3 regions of the Pseudomonas chaetocerotis genome follow, and region 3 is predicted to be linked to each of the others. Evidence: predicted binding sites of a transcription regulator. Region 3 holds the regulator's gene; each other region holds the start of a gene.
The links. Region 3 encodes FliA, which starts transcription of late flagellar genes. Its sites were predicted from a motif close to CTAAAGTTTNNNNNNNNNNNGCCGNTAA; they were not measured.
Positions count from the first base shown of each region.

Region 1: H3221_RS10545 (flagellar protein MotY) is a predicted target of FliA. The motif match lies at 2,257-2,284, and genes of this name have one in related genera.
Region 2: motA (flagellar motor stator protein MotA) is a predicted target of FliA. The motif match lies at 2,463-2,490, and genes of this name have one in related genera.

Region 1 is NZ_JACFYX020000005.1:119,102-126,260, reverse strand. It holds gene H3221_RS10560 (bacterioferritin-associated ferredoxin) at 49-267, opposite strand; gene rnt (ribonuclease T) at 450-1,124, opposite strand; gene pyrC (dihydroorotase) at 1,121-2,167, opposite strand; gene H3221_RS10545 (flagellar protein MotY) at 2,321-3,268, shown strand; gene H3221_RS10540 (argininosuccinate synthase) at 3,386-4,603, shown strand; gene gloA (lactoylglutathione lyase) at 4,673-5,065, shown strand; gene H3221_RS10530 (PA3496 family putative envelope integrity protein) at 5,122-5,301, opposite strand; gene nth (endonuclease III) at 5,413-6,051, opposite strand; gene H3221_RS10520 (electron transport complex subunit E) at 6,149-6,856, opposite strand; gene rsxG (electron transport complex subunit RsxG) at 6,853-7,159, opposite strand, start outside.
Region 2 is NZ_JACFYX020000001.1:541,321-548,479, reverse strand. It holds gene H3221_RS02530 (rhodanese-like domain-containing protein) at 36-851, opposite strand; gene H3221_RS02525 (HDOD domain-containing protein) at 902-2,425, opposite strand; gene motA (flagellar motor stator protein MotA) at 2,545-3,396, shown strand; gene motB (flagellar motor protein MotB) at 3,400-4,395, shown strand; gene rsgA (small ribosomal subunit biogenesis GTPase RsgA) at 4,389-5,420, opposite strand; gene H3221_RS02505 (class I SAM-dependent methyltransferase) at 5,508-6,302, shown strand; gene orn (oligoribonuclease) at 6,332-6,874, shown strand; gene queG (tRNA epoxyqueuosine(34) reductase QueG) at 6,960-7,159, opposite strand, start outside.
Region 3 is NZ_JACFYX020000007.1:228,897-236,055, reverse strand. It holds gene flhF (flagellar biosynthesis protein FlhF) at 1-64, shown strand, start outside; gene fleN (flagellar synthesis regulator FleN) at 177-1,007, shown strand; gene fliA (RNA polymerase sigma factor FliA) at 1,004-1,750, shown strand; gene H3221_RS14565 (chemotaxis response regulator CheY) at 1,850-2,224, shown strand; gene H3221_RS14560 (protein phosphatase CheZ) at 2,244-3,032, shown strand; gene H3221_RS14555 (chemotaxis protein CheA) at 3,046-5,265, shown strand; gene H3221_RS14550 (protein-glutamate methylesterase/protein-glutamine glutaminase) at 5,311-6,444, shown strand; gene H3221_RS14545 (flagellar motor protein) at 6,470-7,159, shown strand, end outside.

The DNA of each region.
Region 1 (7,159 bases), on a different contig from region 3:
AAAAAAACCGGATGCTCAGATCCGGTTTTTTCATTCTCGTGTCGTGTCTCAGGCAGCGACGAAACCTGCAGGATAGGCCAGCGAGGCTTGGCTGCTCTGCACTTCGGCGATGGTTTCGCGAACGACCTGTTTGGCCAGGCAAGCGCACTTGCCACACTGGCTGGCGATGCCGAGCGTGCCGCGCACTTCACGGTAGCTGCAGCAGCCTTCGTAGACCGCATCGCGGATTTGAGTATCGGTGACACCTTCACAGAGGCAGACGTACATAAGCAAGGCTCGTCTTGGTGGTTCTGTTCGATGGATCGGATACTAATGTTAATGAGAATGCTTGTCAAAGATCGATTGCGAATGCTCGCATCTCCTGACGAACGGTGTATGAGCGCCGTTGCGCAGATGTGAAAAAACCGGCCTTGGCCGGTTTTTTCATTGAAGGGTGAATGTGCAGAGGCTCACTGATCGAATTCGTCCCAGCCGCCCATTTCCTTCCAGCGATTGACGATGCCGCAGAACAGCTCGGCGGTCTTCTCGGTGTCGTAGCGCGCCGAGTGTGCTTCCTTGCCATCGAACTCGATACCGGCTGTCTGGCAGGCCTTGGCCAGCACGGTCTGGCCATAGGCGAGGCCGGCGAGGGTTGCGGTGTCGAAGCTGGAGAACGGGTGGAAGGGATTGCGTTTGATGCCGCAGCGCGCCACCGCCGCATTGAGGAAACCGAGGTCGAAGCTGCTGTTATGGCCGACCAGAATCGCGCGCTTGCAGCCAGCCGATTTGATCGACTTGCGCAGGCCCTTGAAGATTTCGCCCAGCGCGTGCTCCTCGCTCACTGCCATGCGCAGCGGGTGGTCGAGCTTGATGCCGGTGAATTCCAGCGCGGCCTGTTCGATGTTGGCGCCTGCGAAGGGTTCGATGCGGAAGAAGTGGGTGTGATCCGGATAGAGGAAGCCGCTCTCATCCATGGCAATGGTGGTCGCAGCGATTTCCAGCAGGGCATCGGTGGCGCAGTTGAAACCACCGGTTTCCACATCCACTACCACCGGTAGATAACCGCGAAAGCGTGCGGCCATGGGCGTGCGCGGGCCGGACGGCAGGCTGGGCTCGAGTTCGTCGTCGTAGTTGTCTTCGCTCACGCCTGGGCCTCCAGCAATTTCCAGCGCAGGGTTTCGCCGGCGCGCAGCGGCACCACGCTGTTGTCGCCCAGCGGCAGGGTGGCCGGCACGGTCCACTCTTCGCGCACCAGGGTAATGCTGTCGCTGTTACGCGGCATGCCGTAGAAGTCCGGGCCGTGGAAGCTGGCGAAGGCTTCCAGCTTGTCCAGCGCGCCGCGCTGTTCGAAGGCTTCGGCATACAGCTCGATGGCCGCATAGGCGGTGTAGCAGCCGGCGCAGCCGCAGGCGGCTTCCTTGGCGTGCTTGACGTGCGGCGCCGAGTCGGTGCCGAGGAAGAACTTGGGGTTGCCGCTGGTGGCAGCGTCGAGCAGGGCTTCCTGATGCACGTTGCGTTTGAGGATCGGCAGGCAGTAGAAGTGCGGGCGAATGCCGCCGACCAACATGTGGTTGCGGTTGTACAGCAGGTGGTGCGCGGTGATGGTGGCGCCGACGTTGGCCGAGGCGGCCTCGACGAACTGCACCGCGTCACGGGTGGTGATGTGCTCGAACACCACTTTCAGCGTCGGGAAGCGGTCGACCACACGGGTCAGGTGCTCGTCGATGAAGGTCTTCTCGCGGTCGAATACGTCGATCTCGGCGCGGGTCACTTCGCCGTGCACCAGCAGCAGCATGCCGACTTCGGCCATCGCTTCGAGTGCCGGGAAGATCTTGTCGATGCTGGTCACGCCCGAGTCGGAGTTGGTGGTAGCGCCGGCCGGGTAGAGCTTGGCCGCATGCACGAAACCGCTGGCCTTGGCCGCGCGTACGTCTTCGGGGCTGGTGTTGTCGGTGAGATAGAGCACCATCAGCGGCTCGAAGCGACTGCCCGCCGGGCGCGCCGCGAGGATGCGCTGACGATAGGCGTCGGCTTCGGCGGCATTGCGTACCGGCGGAACCAGGTTGGGCATGATGATGGCGCGGCCGAAAGTGCGCGCGGCGTCGCCGACGGTGTGTGGCAGCACCGCGCCGTCGCGCAGGTGAATGTGCCAGTCATCGGGACGCAGGAGAGTCAGGAGGTCGGACATGGAGGCTTCCAGGCGGGTAAAACGTGGCCGCATGGTAACTGAAAAGCGCCTGTTCGCGCTCGCGGCGACGCGACAATTGCACGCAGGGGGTCAAGTTTCCGCGCGCCTGACCGATACCCCGTAAGAATGCCGTGAATCGCCGTGGAGTCGACCGTGCGTGCGCCCAATTTCCTTCTGATCAGCCTGCTGGCTGGCATGCCTTTGTGCTTGCCAGCGCATGCCATCAGCTTCCAGACGCGGCTGGAAAAGGTGGAGTGGACGGTCGAGGGTGATCAGTTCGAGTGTCGCCTGAGTCAGCCGATCAGCAATTTCGGCAGTGGCGAGTTCGTACGCCGCGCGGGTGAACAGGTCACCTTTCGTCTCAAGGCACGCGAGCGCTGGATGGGCGCCGGTTCGGCGACCTTGCTGGCGGCGGCTGCGCCCTGGCAGCCAGGGCGCGGCGACATCAACCTCGGCGTGGTCAGCGTCGGCAATGGTGAGGTGCCGTTCAACAGCTCGCAGGAGCAGGGTTCGCGGCTGCTCACCGGTTTGCTCGAAGGGCGCAGCCCACTGGTACGTCATCGCACCCTCAACGGGGGCGATAATCTGGAAGTGCGTTTGCTGCCGGTGAAGTTTCACAAGGCCTATGACGATTACCAGGCCTGTATCGCCAAGTTGCTGCCGGTCAATTTTGATCAGATTCGCCAGGCGCAGATCGGTTTCCCGGGGGGGGGCATCGATCTCGATCCGATGGCCAAGGCCAAGCTCGACATCATCCTCGACTTCGTCAAGGCCGACCCGAGCATCAACAGCTTCCAGATTGATGGTCATGCCGACAACAGCGGTAATCGTCTGACCAATCGCGACCTTTCACGTCGTCGTGCGCTGGCCGTGCAGGAGTATCTGGTGGCCGGTGGCGTACCGGTCGAACAGATCACCATGCGCTTTCATGGCGAGCGTTACCCGCTGGTGCCAAACAACAACGAAGCCAATCGCGCCAAGAACCGTCGTGCGACCCTGCGCCTGGATCGCGTGCCCGCTCCGGAAGTCCCGGTACAGAGCGAACCGCAAGTCGCTCCACCGAGCCCCCCGGTCGATCCGGCCGGAAGTACGCCCTCCTGAGGCAAAAACGCCCATTCTCGCCGTCGCTTCGTCGTCACAAGCTGTCGCGCCCCTGTAAATTGCCCCGCAGGGTCAGTAGAATCACCGGTTTTATCGTACAACCCGTGGAGTGATGGCATGGCGGACGTCAAAAAGGTAGTTCTGGCCTATTCCGGTGGCCTGGACACCTCGGTGATCCTCAAGTGGCTGCAAGATACCTATAACTGTGAAGTGGTGACCTTCACCGCTGATCTCGGCCAAGGCGAAGAGGTCGAACCGGCCCGCGCCAAGGCTCAGGCGATGGGCGTCAAGGAAATCTACATCGACGACCTGCGCGAAGAATTCGTCCGTGACTTCGTCTACCCGATGTTCCGCGCCAACACCGTCTACGAAGGCGAATACCTGCTGGGTACTTCCATCGCCCGTCCGCTGATTGCCAAGCGTCTGATCGAAATCGCCAACGAGACCGGCGCCGACGCCATCTCCCACGGTGCGACCGGCAAGGGCAACGATCAGGTGCGTTTCGAGCTGGGCGCCTACGCGCTGAAGCCAGGTGTGAAAGTCATCGCCCCATGGCGTGAGTGGGACCTGCTGTCGCGCGAGAAGCTGATGGACTACGCCGAGAAGCACGCCATCCCGATCGAGCGCCACGGCAAGAAGAAGTCGCCGTACTCCATGGATGCCAACCTGCTGCACATCTCCTATGAAGGCGGCGTGCTGGAGGACACCTGGACCGAGCACGAAGAAGACATGTGGAAATGGACTGTCTCCCCTGAGGCAGCACCGGATGCACCGACTTATATCGAGCTGACCTACCGCGCCGGCGACATCGTCGCCATCGACGGCAAGGCCATGAGCCCGGCTACCGTACTGGCTGAATTGAACCGCATCGGTGGCGAGAACGGCATCGGCCGTCTGGACATCGTCGAGAACCGTTTCGTCGGCATGAAATCCCGTGGCTGCTACGAGACGCCCGGTGGCACCATCATGCTCAAGGCCCACCGCGCCATCGAGTCGATCACCCTCGACCGTGAAGTGGCGCACCTGAAAGACGATCTGATGCCGAAGTACGCCAGCCTGATCTACAACGGTTTCTGGTGGAGCCCGGAGCGTCTGATGCTGCAACAGATGATCGACGCGTCGCAGGCCAACGTGAACGGCGTGGTACGCCTGAAGCTGTACAAGGGCAACGTCATCGTCACCGGCCGCAAGTCCGACGATTCGCTGTTCGACGCCAACATCGCGACCTTCGAGGAAGATGGCGGTGCCTACAACCAGCAGGACGCCGCGGGCTTCATCAAGCTCAACGCCCTGCGCATGCGCATCGCCGCCGGCAAGGGCCGTAAGCTGGTCTAAGCTGAGTCAACTGCGCTACAAGGACCCCGGCCATGTGCCGGGGTTCTGCTTTCTAAAGGAGTAAACCCGATGAGACTGCTGCACACCATGCTGCGCGTCGGCGACCTGGACAAGTCCATCGCCTTCTACACCGAAGTCCTGGGCATGACCCTGCTGCGGCGCAAGGACTACCCGGACGGTCAGTTCACCCTGGCGTTCGTCGGCTACGGCGACGAGGCGCACAACAGTGTGATCGAGCTGACCCACAACTGGGGTGTGGACAGCTATGAGCTGGGTAGCGGCTACGGCCATATCGCCCTGGAAGTCGAGGACGTCTACAAGGCCTGCGAGGACATTCGCAGTCGTGGCGGCAATATCACCCGCGAGCCCGGTCCAATGAAGCATGGCAGCAGCATCCTGGCCTTCATCGAGGACCCGGACGGCTACAAGGTCGAGCTACTCTCGCCGTCTCGCCGCGACTGATCGCCCGATACACAAAGCCCCGCAATCAACGGGGCTTCTTCTGTGCAACTCGATAATCAGATATCGAAATCATACTCGGCCAGCTGTTTGTGCAGGCGACGCTCTTCGAGGAAGTTGTCGATGATACGGCGCTTGGTCAGATTGGTCTTGGCGACCTCTACCACAGGCTCGGCATCGTCCGATTCTTCCGCGACAAAGTCTTCGTCCAGCTCGAGGTCTTCTTTGTCAGTACTCATCTATTCCACTCCAGGCCAGTTACCGGGGCCGTTTGCGCACCTTATAGCGGCAAAAATTGAGCGGGTAAAAAAGATTTTTTCAATCAGGAGATCGTCGGATTCTATGGCTGATCAATCATCGGAAGTCTTGGCCTTGTACTCGCACAGATCTTCGATGCGGCAGGCGCCACAACGTGGTTTGCGCGCGGTGCAGACATAGCGCCCGTGCAGAATCAGCCAGTGGTGGGCGTCGAGCAGGTAATCCTTGGGCACGAACTTGAGCAGCTTCTTCTCCACCTCGACCACATTCTTGCCCGGTGCGATGCCGGTGCGGTTGCTGACGCGGAAAATGTGCGTGTCCACGGCCATGGCCAACTGGCGGAAAGCGGTGTTGAGCACCACGTTGGCAGTCTTGCGGCCGACGCCTGGCAGGGCTTCGAGATCCTCGCGGTTGTCCGGCACCTGGCTGCCGTGTTTCTCGATGAGGATGCGGCAGGCCTCGATGACGTTCTTTGCCTTGCTGTTATAGAGGCCGATGGTCTTGATGTACTCGGAGAGTCCTTCGACGCCCAGGGCGTAGATCGCCTCCGGCGTATTGGCGACCGGAAACAGCTTGGCCGTGGCCTTGTTGACGCTGACATCGGTGGCCTGGGCCGACAGCGTCACCGCCACCAGCAGTTCGAAGGGCGAGCGGTAGGCTAGCTCGGTTTTCGGCTCGGGGTTGTCTTCGTGCAGGCGGCGGAAGATTTCCAGGCGTTTGGCAGCATTCATGGTGTCGGATTTCAGGCGTGGCCCGGATGCAATCCGGGGTGGGTATTTGGCATTCCCGGATTGCATCCGGGCCAGGTTCGGTCGCTCGCTTGCGGTGTCATTCGATCACGCCGGTGACCCGCACGCGGCGGCTTTGTGCCGGCTGATCGGGGGCGACGGCCTTGGCGCGTTCTGCGGCGATCTGGTCGATGCGGTTCTTGCCGGCGATCAGCAAGCCCAGGACGATAAAGGCACCCGGAGGCAGGATGGCCAGCAGAAACCCTTTGTAGTCATGCACCAGAGTGAGTTTCCAGTCGGCGGCAATCGGGCCGAACAGCAGGTGCATGTTGGCCAGCAGCGCGCCGGTGCCGAGCAGTTCACGCACGGCGCCGATCAGCACCAGCACCAGGCCGAAGCCCAGGCCCATCATCAGGCCGTCATAGGCCGCGCGGGCCGGATCGTGCTTGGCGGCGAAACCGTCGGCACGGCCGAGGATCACGCAGTTGGTGGTGATCAGCGGGATGAAGATGCCGAGAATCTGGTACAGCTCGTAGGTGTAGGCCTGCATCAGCAGTTCGATGCAGGTGGTCAGCGCGGCGATGATCATGACGAAGGCCGGCAGACGCACGGCGGTGTTGACCACGCCGCGCACCAGCGATACGGCGGTGTTCGAGCACACCAGCACCACGGCGCTGGCCAGCGCCAGGCCAAGGGCGTTGACTGTGGAGTTGCTTACCCCGAGCAGCGGACACAGGCCGAGCAACTGCACCAGCGCCGGGTTGTTCTTCCACAGGCCGTTGAGGCTGATTTCGCGGTAGCTGGTCATTGCTCGTCCTCCGCCAGGCCCAGCAGGTGGGCGCGGTGCGTGTCGAAATAGCGCAGGGCGCCGTGCACGGCCTTGACCACCGCGCGCGGGGTGATGGTGGCACCGGCGAACTGGTCGAAGTCGCCGCGATCCTTCTTCACCGCCCAGCGGTCTTCACCAGGGTCACTCTGGGACTTGCCCTCGAAGCTGCGTACCCAGTCGCTCTTGGCCAGTTCGATCTTGTCGCCCAGGCCGGGTGTTTCCTTGTGGCTGAGCACGCGCACGCCAGCCAGGCGGCCATCGGCGAAGATGCCCACCAGCAGG
Region 2 (7,159 bases), on a different contig from region 3:
TGACCAGACCGGGTGCAACTGAATGGTCGACGGACTCAGCGTTCGATGGGTGTGTCGGGCAGGTTGCCCCACTCGGACCAGGAGCCGGCATAGGCCTTAACGCGTGGATAGCCGAGCGCCTTGGCGACCACGTAGCTGAAGCCGGAGCGGCGGTGCGTCTGGCAGTGAGTGATCACTTCCTTGTCGGGCGTGATGCCCAGGCCTTGCAGGACGTCGGCGATATCCGTGCGGATGCGCATGCCGCGTTGCGGGTCCATGCCGGCAGTCCATTCGAAATGGGTGGCGCCGGGGATATGTCCGCCACGCGCGGAGCTCAGTTTTTCGCCACGGTATTCGTCCGCTCCGCGCACGTCCCAGATGGCCAGGTCGGTAGCATCCAGGCGCGATTGCAGGTACTCGCGGGTGGCGGTGGGGGCATCGCTCAGCGTCAGTGCCACCTCGGTGCGGGTCACTGCGGGCTGTTCCTGGCTCAGTTCGAGGCCATCGCTGATCCAGGCCTGCAGGCCGCCATTGAGGAAGTGGTAACGCTGATGGCCGATCACGTCGAGTAGCCAGATGAAACGACCGGCCCAAGGCCCGCCCTCATCGTCGTAGACCACATAAACGGCATCCGTGTGATGACCGATATCGGCGAACAGCGCTTCGAGCTGCGCTCGCTCGGGCAGCAGGCCGGGAGCGGGCGGCGCGCCCAGTTGCGTGCGCTTGGTATCCACCCAGCGCGCGCCTGGGATGTGGCCGGCGGCGTAGCGCGCTGCGCTGCTCAGATCGAGCAGGATCAGGTCGGCTGCATCCAGGTGTTCGGCCAGTTGGGTTGGCTCGATCACCAGTGGCAAGTTGTCGAAGGCGGACATGACGGCCTCCTTGAATGAAAAGAGGTCGATTGTAGCGGAAACAGAGCGCTTCAGCGCCCGCGCCTGGAAAAGCTGCCCAGCGCGCGCTCGATGCACTGCACGGTCTTGCCGAACGCCTGCAGGCAGACGTTATTGAGCGGTTGGCCGCCCTGATCGGCCACGATCAGCATCACCACCCGACCGTTGTTGGCCACGGAACGCAGCAGCAGATGCTCGCTGGGAAACAGGGCCTTGAGGTTGCCCGGCAGCAGTGCCGAAAACTGCGCCACGTTGCTGGGCATCAGGCGCAGTTGACCCGGCGTGCTGAGCAGGCGTTTCAACACCTGGCTTTGTGCCGGGTCGAGGCTGAGGGTGGCCGCGCTGACATCGAGCCCCGCCTGTTGCTGGGTTTGCAGGCGGGTGTGCTGACGGTCGGCAAGAAGCAGCAGGACGCGCTTCATGCCGCAGGCCTGCAAGGCGTCGCGGGCGCAGGCAGTCAGCTGCGGCACGTTGGCAAACGTGCTGGGTTCGGCGAGCAGCCGTGCACAGTGCTGACGCCAGGTGGCAAGGTCATCGCGCTTGGGTGGTGCTGCGGCGCTAACGGCTGGTTTCAGACGACGGGTGTCCCACGGCCAGATCAGGGCCTGGGCCGGGTGCCACAGTGCGTGATCGTGAATCAGGCGTGCGCTGCTCACGGCGTGCTGGTGCACTTGCTGTTGCAGCTCGCTCAGAGGAATCTGCAGGTAAAGTCCGGTAAGACGCTGCCAGCGCAGGCTGTGCGCGGTATCCCAGGAATGGTGAGCGGATACTGCCAGGCCGTTGGCCAGCAGCACGCAGTTGCTCGGATGGGTGAGCCAGTGGCGCAGGGGGATGTCGGCGTCGAGCATCTGCTGCTGATGCAGCGGGTGTTCGTTGTCGCGTGCGATGTGCAGCGCCCGGACCAGCTGGCGCCGATCACGCTCGAGCAGGCGGTAGCCGCGCACGATCCACTCCGGCAGTCGCCAGCGCTCGGCGAGTTTGACGCACAGCTGGATCAAGGTGACGCCGAGCAACTCTTTCTCTACTGCAGCCGGTCGCTCACCCTTGAGCAATACACGTTGCTCCCAGGCCTCGAACAGCTGCGGATGGGCGCACAGCAATGGCCAGATCGGCGCCAGAAACAGCAGGCTGCAGCCGTGCAATTCATTCCACAGGCGCGCCAGGCGCGCACCGAACAGGCCGCGAGCCTGTTGGCTGGCATGCTGACTGATCAGCAAAATCTGCTTGAATGCCAGAGGGATGTCGTTCTCTGGCAGGGCGGGTGCCTGGTTGAGAAGGGCCTCGCAGCGGCTCAGACCCAGGCGCGACAGCGCGGTTTCGATGCTCTCGGCTGGATCGCTGAGGCTGTTGCTCGATTGGTTTGCCTCGCGCAGCACCTGCAGGGCGAAAGAGGGGCTGGATTCTATCGCCTCGGCAATTTCACGCCAGGTTCGGCGGCTGTCTCCCAGGATGCGACGCAGGCGCACATGCTGCTGCTGCTCGATAGGCAGTGGCAACTTGCCCAGGTGTTGTACCCAGGCGTCCAGAGTGCGCGGCAGAGACTTTGACGTCGACATATTGGCTCGAGTCGAACTGGCTTTTGACCATAACTGGCTATAGTCTGGCGTATAAGTTCCGATAATTAGAAGGGTTGTTTTCAATAACCCATCCACTAGGCTCTGCAAGCATTTATTCCATGGTAAAAATCTTAGGCATCATTGTCGTCTTTGGCTGTGTGCTCGGCGGGTTCATACTCTCGGGCGGGAAGTTCATGGCATTGATCCACCCCTTCGAGGTTCTGATCATTGGTGGCGCGGCGCTGGGGGCATTTCTGCAGGCCAACCCGGGCAGCATGTTCATGACGGTGTTCAAGAAATCGCTGAGCATGTTCGGCAGTCGCTTCACCCACGCTTATTACCTCGAAGTGCTCAGGCTGCTGTACGAGATCCTCAACAAGAGTCGCCGCGAGGGCATGATGGCCATCGAGGCAGACATCGAAGATCCCGGCGCCAGCCCGATCTTCAGCAAGTATCCCGGTGTGCTCAAGGACGCGCGGATGACCGCGTTCATCTGCGATTACCTGCGCATCATGTCTTCCGGCAACATGGCTCCGCACGAACTGGAAGGTCTGTTCGATATGGAACTGGCCAGCCTCAAGGAAGAAGTGGAGCACCCGGCTCACGCCGTGGCCAAGGTCGCCGACGGCATGCCGGCCATGGGTATCGTCGCGGCCGTGCTGGGTATCGTGATCACCATGTCGATCCTGGCAGAAGCGGATAACGCGCAGATCGGTGAAAAGGTGGGTACTGCTCTGGTCGGCACCTTCCTCGGCATTCTCGCTTCGTATGGTTTCTTCGGTCCGTTGTCGAACGCCCTGGAGCATGATGCCAAGGAAGAACTGAACCTTTACGAAGCGATCAAGGCGACCCTGGTCGCTTCTGCCTCGGGCATGCCGCCGACCCTGGCCGTAGAGTTCGGGCGCAAGGTGCTGTATCCGGCACATCGTCCGAGCTTCAGCGAGCTCGAACAGGCCATGCGCGGCAGCTAAGCCATGGAGAATAACCAACCCATCATCGTCAAGCGGGTCAAGAAGACCGCTGGCGGCCATCATGGCGGTGCCTGGAAGATCGCTTTTGCCGACTTCGCAACCGCCATGATGGCGTTCTTTCTGGTCATGTGGCTGATGACGTCGGCCACTCCAGAGCAGAAGAAAGCCATTTCCGGCTATTTCCAGGACCCGATCGGTTTCACCGAGAGTGCCAGTCCATATGCCATCGACCTGGGCGGTACGCCTACGCCAGCGCCCGAGCGCACTCTCAATCCGGACATCTCCGAGACGCCGGAGAGTCAGCCGGATGAGACCGGCGTCAGCACCGACCAGATCGAAACCCTGGCTGAAAAGATGGAGCAGGAGCGTCTGGAGCTGCTGTTGCAGGAGTTGCAGAACAAGGTCGAGGAGAATCCCGAGCTGCAGCGCTTCAAGGACCAGATACTGTTCGAAATCACTCAGGATGGCTTGCGCATCCAGATCATGGACGCCGAGAACCGGCCGATGTTTGCCCTCGGCAGTGCCGACCTTCAGCCCTATTTCGAGGACATCCTGCTGGCCATGGCCGACACCATTCGCGCAGTGCCGAACAAGATCAGTATCAGCGGTCACACCGATGCCAAGCCTTTCGTAGGGCGCGGCGATTTCGGTAACTGGGAGCTGTCATCCAGTCGTGCCAACGCTGCGAGGCGCACGCTGGTGGCGGGCGGCTATCCGGACGAGCAGGTGGCGCGGGTGGTCGGTTATGCCTCGTCGGCGCTGTTCGACCGCGAGGACCCATTCAATCCCGTTAATCGGCGCATCGATATCGTCGTGCTGACTAAGAAGGCGCAGCGCGCCATCGAGGGCGAACAAGGTGTCGAGGAGGGGGCTGCGCCCACGCCAGGCGAGGTTCCGGCGGACGCGGCGAGTGAACCGCTGGCGCCAGAGCAACTGCAGCAGCGCCTGAACATCTTCGAAGAAGGCGCCCTGCAGTTCGATCAGCTGAATAATCAGTAATCGTCTTCCGGCAGGCTGGCGATGATATGTCGGTAGCTGGCCATGCGCTGTGGTTGTAAGCGGCCGTCTTCCAGGGCCTGCAAAAGCGCACAACCAGGTTCGCGATCATGCTTGCAGTCACGGAAGCGGCAGCGCCCTAGCAGGTCGTGGAATTCGATGAAGCCCGCTTCCACGTCATCACGACTGACATGGCCGAGGCCGAATTCGCGAATACCGGGGGAGTCGATCAGTTGACCACCACCGGGAAAGTGGAAAAGCCGTGCGGTGGTGGTGGTATGCGTACCCTTGCCGGTCAACTCCGACAGCGCGCCGACACGCGTATCGACGCCGGGTAGCAGGCTGTTGACCAGCGATGACTTGCCTACGCCAGACTGGCCCACGAATACGCTGACGTTTCCGTTCAGGCGGCTTTTCAACTGCTCCATGCCATCGCCCTGATGGGCCGAGACTTCCAGCAGCGGATACTCAAGCTCTCGATAGACCTTGAGCAGCGCGTCCAGCGCCACCTGGTTCTGCTCATCGATCAGATCGGCCTTGTTCAGCAGCAGCAGCGGGCGAATACCCGCGTGCTCGGCGGCTACCAGATAGCGGTCGATCAGGTTGGCGTGCGGCTCGGGCAGCGGCGCGAAGACGATGACGATCTGGTCGACGTTGGCCGCTACCGGCTTGAGTTGGCCGCGCATGTCGGGGCGGCACAGCTCGCTGTTTCGCGGCAGTTGCGCGACGATGACACCGTCACCCTGATTGCCGGGACGCCAGACCACCTGATCGCCGGTGACCAGCGCCGGCAGGTTGGCGCGCAGGTGGCAGCGAAATACCTGGCCAGCCATCTCACCCTGCAAACCTTCGATTTCCACCTGCACGCCGAAGTGAGCGATCACCAGGCCGGTCTGTTCCGGGCCGAGGTCGCCGCCTTCCAGTGCTTCCATTGCCCGCGATTCACGCTTGGCGGCGCGGGTAGCGCGTTCGCCTTGAATCTTTTCGATCCGCCAGTTCTGGCGGCGGTTGAGTTGGCGTTTGGCCATGGAGCATCCGGGTAGTGGAGTGTTGATCGCGGCGAGTTTAGCATGAGCGCTCGGCAGCCATTCGGCTGTCAGGAACAGAGGCCGGGAATGACGACAGGCGAGGAAAGAGCGGTGCTGCGGCTACCGTTATTGCGCGCTCTTTTAGCGCAGGGCCTGGCCTTGGCGCTGGTGGTGGTACTGGTCTATTTGCTGGCGTTGCTGCCCTGGCGGATGTCGTTGTTTTCGGTGGCGCTGCTGCAGGGTGTTGCGGCAGCCGGGATCGGCTGGCGCCTGGGCCTATCACGCTGGTGGTTGTGGATCAATCTGGCGTTCCTGCCCGCACTGCTGGTGATGCAGCGCGCCGATTTGCCGGCCTGGCTGTTCCTGCTGGGCTTCGTGCTGTTGCTACTGGTCAACTGGAACAGCCTGCGCGAACAGGTGCCGCTCTATCTGAGTGGGCGCAAGGCGCAGCAACGTCTGCAGCAGTGCTTGAGCGAGCGTAAGCTGCCGCTGCGCTTCGTCGACCTGGGTTGTGGTACCGCCGGTACGGTGCTGCAGCTGGCCAGACGGTTTCCGCGCGGGCAGTTCGTTGGTGTCGAGACGGCGCCCCTGCTCTTCGCATTCGCCTGGCTGCGCTGCCTGCTGCAGGAGAACTGCAGCATTCGTTATCGGAGTCTGTGGCAGGTCGAACTCGGCGACTTCGATGTCGTCTACTGCTTTCTCTCGCCCGTGCCGATGCCGCGTCTGTGGGGCAAGGCGAAAGTCGAGATGCACGCCGGTAGCTGGCTGATCAGCAACACCTTCGAGATTCCGGGCGTACCGGCTGATCGCGAGCTCGACATCAACGAAGGGCGGCAAACGTCGCTGTTTCTCTGGCAGATGCGGGGCGCTGAGATCCGCTAGACTTGGCGCCTGAGCCAAGGAGCCTAACCATGCAAAACCCCAACAACCTGATCTGGATCGACCTGGAAATGACCGGGCTGGAGCCGGAGCGCGATGTGATCATCGAGATGGCCACCATCGTCACCGACAGCGAGCTGAACGTGCTGGCCGAAGGCCCGGTGATCGCCGTTCACCAGAGCGACCTGGCCCTGGCCGGCATGGATGAATGGAACACCCGCACTCATGGCCAGAGCGGTCTGACCCAGCGAGTGCGTGAGAGCAAGATCGACACGGCGGCGGCCGAAGCACAGACCATCGCCTTCCTCGAACAGTGGGTGCCCAAGGGCAAGTCACCCATCTGCGGCAACAGCATTGGCCAGGATCGCCGTTTTCTCTACAAGTACATGCCGGCCCTGGAAGCCTACTTCCACTACCGCTACCTGGACGTGTCGACGCTTAAGATCCTCGCTGGCATGTGGGCGCCAGCGGTCAAGGACAGCTTTCAGAAAACCGCCACTCACCAGGCGCTGGATGACATTCGTGAATCCATCGCCGAGCTGCGCCACTACCGCGAGCATTTCCTCAAGGTCTGAGTCGATACTCTTTATGTAGGCGTCAATTCGCGTAGCCCGGATGCAATCCGGGGAAACGGGCGGCGTTACTCGGATTGCATTCGGGCTACAGGGCGTTGTGCCGCTCCAGCGCCCACGCCACATGCTCGCGCACCAGTGCTGACGGGTGTTCGCGGCGGGCCTCCAGAGCCTGTAGTACCGGAATGGTCGATGGTGCATTGCCCAGGCCGACCGCCAGGTTGCGCAGCCAACGCTCGTAGCCGGCACGGCGTAGCGGCGAACCCTCGGTGCGGCTGAGAAACTCCT
Region 3 (7,159 bases):
TGAAGACGCCATGGCGCAGTTGTTCGCCGGCCTTTATCACAATCCGGCCAAGCGGGCCGGCTGAAGTAGCGAAATTGTTGCACCCTCTCGCACATGGTGCGGGAGTGAACGGCCCGACAGGTGTTTTTCAACGGCCTGTGGGGCCAAGTCGAAGTTAGACAAGGTGTAGAAAGAACATGGGTATGCATCCCGTACAGGTGATTGCGGTGACTGGCGGCAAGGGTGGCGTCGGCAAGACCAATGTGTCGGTCAATCTGTCCATGGCCCTGGCCGATCTCGGCCGTCGGGTGATGTTGATGGACGCTGACCTTGGCTTGGCCAACGTCGATGTTCTGTTGGGCCTGACGCCCAAGCGCACCCTGGCCGATGTCATCGCAGGCGAATGCGATCTGCGCGATGTTCTGCTGCAGGGGCCGGGCGGCGTGCGCATCGTGCCGGCTGCCTCCGGTACGCAGAGCATGGTCAGCCTCACGCCGATGCAGCACGCCGGGTTGATCCAGGCGTTCAGTGACATCAGCGAAAATCTTGACGTGCTGGTGATCGACACCGCCGCCGGTATCGGCGATGCGGTGGTCAGCTTCGTGCGTGCCGCGCAGGAGATCCTTGTGGTGGTCTGCGATGAGCCCACCTCGATTACCGACGCCTACGCGCTGATCAAACTGCTCAATCGCGATCATGGCATCAGCCGCTTCCGCGTACTGGCCAATATGGCTCACAGCCCGCAGGAAGGACGCAATCTCTTTGCTAAGCTGACCAAGGTGACGGATCGTTTCCTCGATGTCGCCCTGCAGTATGTCGGTGCCGTGCCCTACGATGAGTGCGTGCGCAAGGCCGTGCAGAAGCAGCGCGCCGTCTATGAAGCCTTCCCTCGATCCAAGTGCGCCCTGGCGTTCAAGGCGATAGCTCAGAAGGTAGATACCTGGCCGTTACCGGCCAATCCCCGTGGTCATCTGGAGTTTTTCGTCGAGCGTCTGGTGCAACAACCGACCGCAGACTCGGCCGTATGACAGCAGCCTCTGGACTTCGTATGTACAACAAGGCTCAGGCGCAGGACTCCCAGCACCAGCTGATCGAGCGCTATGCGCCTCTGGTCAAGCGTATCGCCTACCACTTGCTGGCCCGTCTGCCGGCTAGCGTGCAGGTCGACGATCTTATCCAGGCCGGCATGATCGGCCTGCTCGAAGCCTCGCGCAAATACGACTCCGGCAAAGGCGCCAGTTTCGAGACTTTCGCGGGTATCCGTATTCGCGGCTCCATGCTCGATGAGGTGCGCAAGGGTGATTGGGCGCCGCGTTCGGTACACCGCAACAGCCGTATGGTCAGCGATGCCATTCGTGTCGTTGAGGCAAGAACCGGACGTGACGCTAAAGATCACGAGGTTGCGGCCGAACTCCAATTGAGTCTGGAGGATTACTACGGCATTCTTGGCGACACTTTGGGCAGCCGCCTGTTCAGCTTCGACGACCTGCTGCAGGACGGCGAGCATGGCGGGTTGCACGAAGACGCCGGACACTCTCACCTCGAACCTTCGCGGGACCTCGAAGACGAACGCTTCCAGGCGGCGTTGGCCGATGCCATCGCTGGCTTGCCGGAGCGCGAACGTCTGGTGCTGGCGCTGTATTACGATGAAGAACTGAACTTGAAGGAAATCGGTGAAGTGCTGGGGGTTAGCGAGTCACGCGTGAGTCAGTTGCACAGCCAGTGCGCAGCGCGTTTGCGCTCGCGGCTGAGTGAATGGCGTGCTGCCTGAACGCGGTGTACTCGAAGGCGCAAACGGTTTCATGATTAAAGGACGTAGTTGCAAGCGCAATACGTTTGGGACTGTACGGAGGTCGACTTGGACAAGAACATGAAAATCCTCATCGTTGACGATTTCTCGACGATGCGACGGATCATCAAGAACCTCTTGCGGGACTTGGGTTTCACCAACACCGCGGAAGCCGATGACGGCACCTCGGCGCTACCGATGCTGCAAAGCGGCAGCTTCGACTTTCTGGTGACCGACTGGAACATGCCCGGCATGACCGGCATCGATCTGCTGCGTGCCGTACGTGCCGACGAGCGCCTCAAGCACCTGCCGGTGCTGATGGTGACCGCTGAAGCCAAGCGCGATCAGATCATCGAGGCGGCCCAGGCCGGTGTGAATGGCTACGTGGTCAAACCCTTCACCGCTCAGGTGTTGAAGGAAAAGATCGAGAAGATCTTCGAGCGGGTCAACGGCTGATGTCAGCCGCGAGGGTGCTATGGAACACGATGACTCCACGCTGGGTGACCTCGAGTCGACCCTGAAAAACAATGCCCGCGATCTGGTCGATAGCCTTGAACAGGGTAACTTCGGCGCTGCGGTGCAACTGATCAACGAGCTGAACAAGGTCCGTGATCGCGGGCTGTATCATGAGGTCGGCAAACTGACCCGTGAACTGCACAACGCCATTGTCAATTTTCAACTCGATCCGCGCATGCCTCATGCCCAGGAGCTGTCGCAGATCGCCGACGCGACCGAGCGTCTGAACTACGTCGTGACCATGACCGAGAAGGCCGCCAACCGGACCATGGATCTGGTCGAGCAGAGTGCGCCGCTGGTCAACGACCTCAGTGACGAAGCGCAGAGCCTCAGCGCCGAATGGGGCCGTTTCATGCGCCGCGAAATCGGGGCTGACGGTTTTCGTGAGCTGGCCAAGCGTGTCGAGCTGTTCCTCGCCCGCAGTGAGCGAGATGGCGTAAAGCTCTCCGGCCACCTCAACGACATTCTGCTCGCGCAGGACTATCAGGATCTCACCGGCCAGGTGATCAAACGTGTCACCCAACTGGTGACCGAAGTGGAAAGCAATCTGCTCAAGCTGATGCTCATGGCCAGCCAGGTCGACCGTTTTGCCGGTATTCAGCACGATCACGAAGCGCTGCGTACCGAACAGGAAAAATCAAAAGAGCCATCGCGGGGTGAAGGTCCGCAGATTCATGCCGATAAGCGTGATGACGTCGCCTCCAGCCAAGACGATGTCGACGACCTGCTGTCCAGTCTAGGGTTCTAAGGAGCACACAAATATGAGCTTCGGCGCCGATGAAGAGATCCTCCAGGATTTCCTGGTAGAGGCCGGCGAGATTCTCGAACAGTTGTCCGAACAGTTAGTCGAGCTGGAAAGCCGACCGGACGACATGAACCTGCTCAACGCCATCTTTCGCGGTTTTCATACCGTCAAGGGCGGAGCGGGTTTCCTCCAGCTCAACGAGCTGGTGGAGTGCTGCCATATCGCCGAAAACGTCTTCGACATCCTGCGCAAGGGTGAGCGTCGCGTCGATTCGGAGCTGATGGATGTGGTGCTCGAGGCTCTTGATGCAGTCAATGGCATGTTTGGCGAGGTGCGTGAGCGTCGCGAGCCCACGCCCGCGTCGCCTGAGCTTCTGGCGGCACTGGCGCGCCTGGCCGAACCGGGCGGCGCCGAGGCGGCTCCTGAGCCCGAGCAGCAGGCCGAGCCGGAACCCGCTCCGGCGCCTCAGCCGGCCGCGTCGTCCGCCCCCGCAGGCGACATCACCGACAGCGAATTCGAGCAACTGCTCGACGCGTTGGGTGAAGCGCCGGCTGCCGCCCCGAGTGCGCAGGCCAGTGCCAGCGACGAGATCACCGATGACGAGTTCGAGTCGCTGCTCGATCAGTTGCACGGCAAAGGCCAGTTCGCCGGTACGGTCGAAACGCACGCCGCTGCGGTAGTCGCTTCTGCGCCTGCTGGCGCACCGGCAGGCGATGACATCACCGACGATGAATTCGAAGCGCTGCTCGATCAACTGCATGGCAAGGGCCAGTTCTCGGCCACGGCCGAAGCCGCTGCTCCGGTTGCAGCCGTAGCTGCAGCGCCCGCTCCGGCGGGTGATGAGATCACCGACGACGAGTTCGAGTCGCTGCTCGATCAATTGCACGGCAAGGGCAAGTTCGTGCCGCCCGCTGAGCCGGCGCCCGCGCCTACCGCTGCGGCTAAACCTGCAGCAGCGCCCAAGGCCGCTGCACCAGTCAAACCCGCAGCAGCCAAGGCTGAGCCTGCTGCTGCTCGTGCCCCTGCCGCGCCTGCGCCGGCTGCCGACAAGGCGCCGGCCGCGAGCGAAGCAGAAACCACTGTACGGGTCGACACTGCGCGCCTCGACGAGATCATGAACATGGTCGGCGAGCTGGTGCTGGTGCGCAACCGTCTGGTGCGCCTGGGCCTGAACAGCGGCGACGAGGCCATGTCGAAGGCGGTATCGAACCTCGACGTGGTCACGGCCGATCTGCAGACCTCGGTGATGAAGACCCGGATGCAGCCGATCAAGAAGGTGTTCGGTCGTTTCCCGCGTCTGGTCCGGGATCTGGCGCGCAACCTGAAGAAGGAAATCAACCTCGAGCTGGTGGGCGAAGAAACCGATCTCGACAAGAACCTGGTCGAGGCCCTGGCTGACCCGTTGGTGCACTTGGTGCGCAACGCCGTCGACCATGGTGTGGAAACGCCGGAAGAACGCGAGAAGAGCGGCAAGGCCCGTGCTGGGCGCGTAGTGCTGTCCGCCGAGCAGGAAGGCGACCATATCCTGCTGTCGATCACCGACGACGGCAAAGGCATGGATGCCGACGTGCTGCGCGCCAAGGCCGTGGAGAAGGGCCTGCTGGACAAGGACGCAGCCGATCGTCTCAACGAGTTCGAATGCTACAACCTGATCTTCGCCCCGGGCTTCTCGACCAAGACCGAGATTTCCGACGTTTCTGGTCGTGGCGTCGGCATGGATGTGGTGAAGACCAAGATTTCCCAGCTCAATGGCACGGTCAACGTGTTCTCGCAGAAAGGCCAGGGCTCGAAAATCATCATCAAGGTGCCGCTGACCCTGGCGATCATGCCGACGCTGATGGTGATGCTGGAGAACCAGGCCTTCGCTTTCCCGCTGGTCAACGTCAACGAGATCTTCCATCTCGACCTGTCGCGCACCAATGTGGTCGATGGTCAGGAAGTGGTGATCGTGCGCGACAAGGCGCTGCCACTGTTTTATCTCAAGCGCTGGTTGGTCCCACAGGCCTTCCATGAAGGCCAGCGCGAAGGCCATGTGGTGATTCTCACCGTTGGCAGTCAGCGCATCGGCTTTGTCGTCGATCAACTGGTCGGCCAGGAAGAAGTGGTCATCAAGCCACTGGGCAAGATGCTGCAAGGCACGCCCGGAATGTCCGGTGCCACGATCACGGGCGACGGACGCATCGCGTTGATTCTCGACGTACCGAGCATGCTCAAGCGCTACGCTCGACGTTTCTGATGTTTCGCGGCGTGGACCTGAAGTCCACGCCGTCTAGGAGTGTGTATGGCAGTCAAGGTCTTGGTGGTGGACGACTCCGGTTTCTTCCGTCGGCGCGTGTCGGAAATTCTGTCTGCTGACCCCAGTATTCAGGTCGTGGGCACGGCCACCAATGGACGGGAAGCCATCGATCAGGCGTTGGCGCTCAAGCCCGACGTGATCACTATGGATTACGAGATGCCGATGATGGACGGCATCACCGCAGTGCGAAACATCATGCAGCGCTGTCCGACACCGGTGCTGATGTTCTCCTCGCTGACGCATGAAGGCGCCCGCGTCACGCTCGATGCGCTGGATGCGGGTGCGGTGGATTTCCTGCCGAAGAACTTCGAAGACATCTCGCGCAACCCCGAAAAGGTCAAGCAGATGCTGTGCGAGAAGGTGCACAGCATCGCTCGCAGCAATCGCCGTTTCAGTTCGGCCGCAGTGGCTCCGGCGCCGACTGCGGCTAGTCTTAGTGCGGCGCCGACAACTCGTCCAGCCGTTTCGGCGCGACCTGCCCCGGCCCCTGCGGTTCCAGCGCGACCAGTGTCAGCGACCGGTGGCGCTGCCTCCGCATCGCCTGCGCCCAAGCGCAAGGCCTACAAGCTGGTGGCCATCGGCACCTCGACCGGTGGCCCGGTGGCGCTGCAGCGCGTGTTGACCCAGCTTCCGGCCAATTTTCCGGCGCCGCTGGTTCTGATCCAGCACATGCCGGCAGCCTTCACCAAGGCGTTCGCCGAGCGCCTGGACAAGCTGTGCCGCATTCAGGTCAAGGAAGCCGAGGACGGCGATATCCTGCGCCCAGGCCTTGCATTGCTGGCTCCTGGTGGCAAGCAGATGATGGTCGATGCGCGCGGTGCGATAAGAATCCTGCCGGGGGACGAACGCCTCAACTACAAACCCTGTGTCGATATCACCTTTGGCTCTGCCGCCAAGTCCTATGGCGACAAGGTACTGGCCGTGGTGCTGACGGGCATGGGCGCCGACGGTCGTGAGGGCGCGCGCCTGCTCAAGCAGGGCGGCAGCCAGGTGTGGGCTCAGGACGAGGCCAGTTGCGTGATCTATGGCATGCCCATGGCCGTGGTCAAAGCCAATCTGGCGGATGCGGTCTACGGCCTGGATGACATCGGCCGGCACCTGACCGAGGCCTGCCAGTGACGGACGCTAAATCGGAAACATGCGCATGGATGTACTGAGCCTTATTGGCGTCATTCTGGCATTCGTTGCCATTCTGGGCGGCAATTATCTCGAAGGCGGCCATGCTGGGGCCCTGCTCAACGGTCCGGCGGCGCTGATCGTCATCGGCGGGACATTGGGCGCGGCCTTTCTGCAGGCACCGGTGCAGGTGTTCAAGCGTGCCATGAGCATCATGCGCTGGATCTTCTTCCCGCCACGCATCGATCTGGTCGGCGGCATCAATCGTGTGACCGGGTGGAGCATGGTGGCGCGCAAGGAAGGCCTGCTCGGTCTGGAAGCGGTGGCTGATGCCGAGCCTGACCCCTATGCGCGCAAGGGCCTGCAGTTACTGGTCGACGGCGCCGAGCCGGAATCCATTCGCAGCATTCTGGAAGTTGATCTCTACACTCAGGAGGCGCGCGATATCCAGGCCGCCAAGGTGTTCGAGAGCATGGGCGGCTATGCACCGACCATTGGCATCATCGGTGCGGTGATGGGCCTGATCCACGTGATGGGCAATCTGGCTGACCCGAGCATGCTTGGCAGCGGTATTGCCGTGGCGTTCGTCGCTACCATCTACGGCGTTGGTTTCGCCAACCTGCTGCTGCTGCCGGCAGGCAACAAGCTCAAATCCATCGCGCTGCGCCAGTCGCGTTACCGCGAGATGCTCCTCGAAGGCATCCTGTCCATCGCCGAG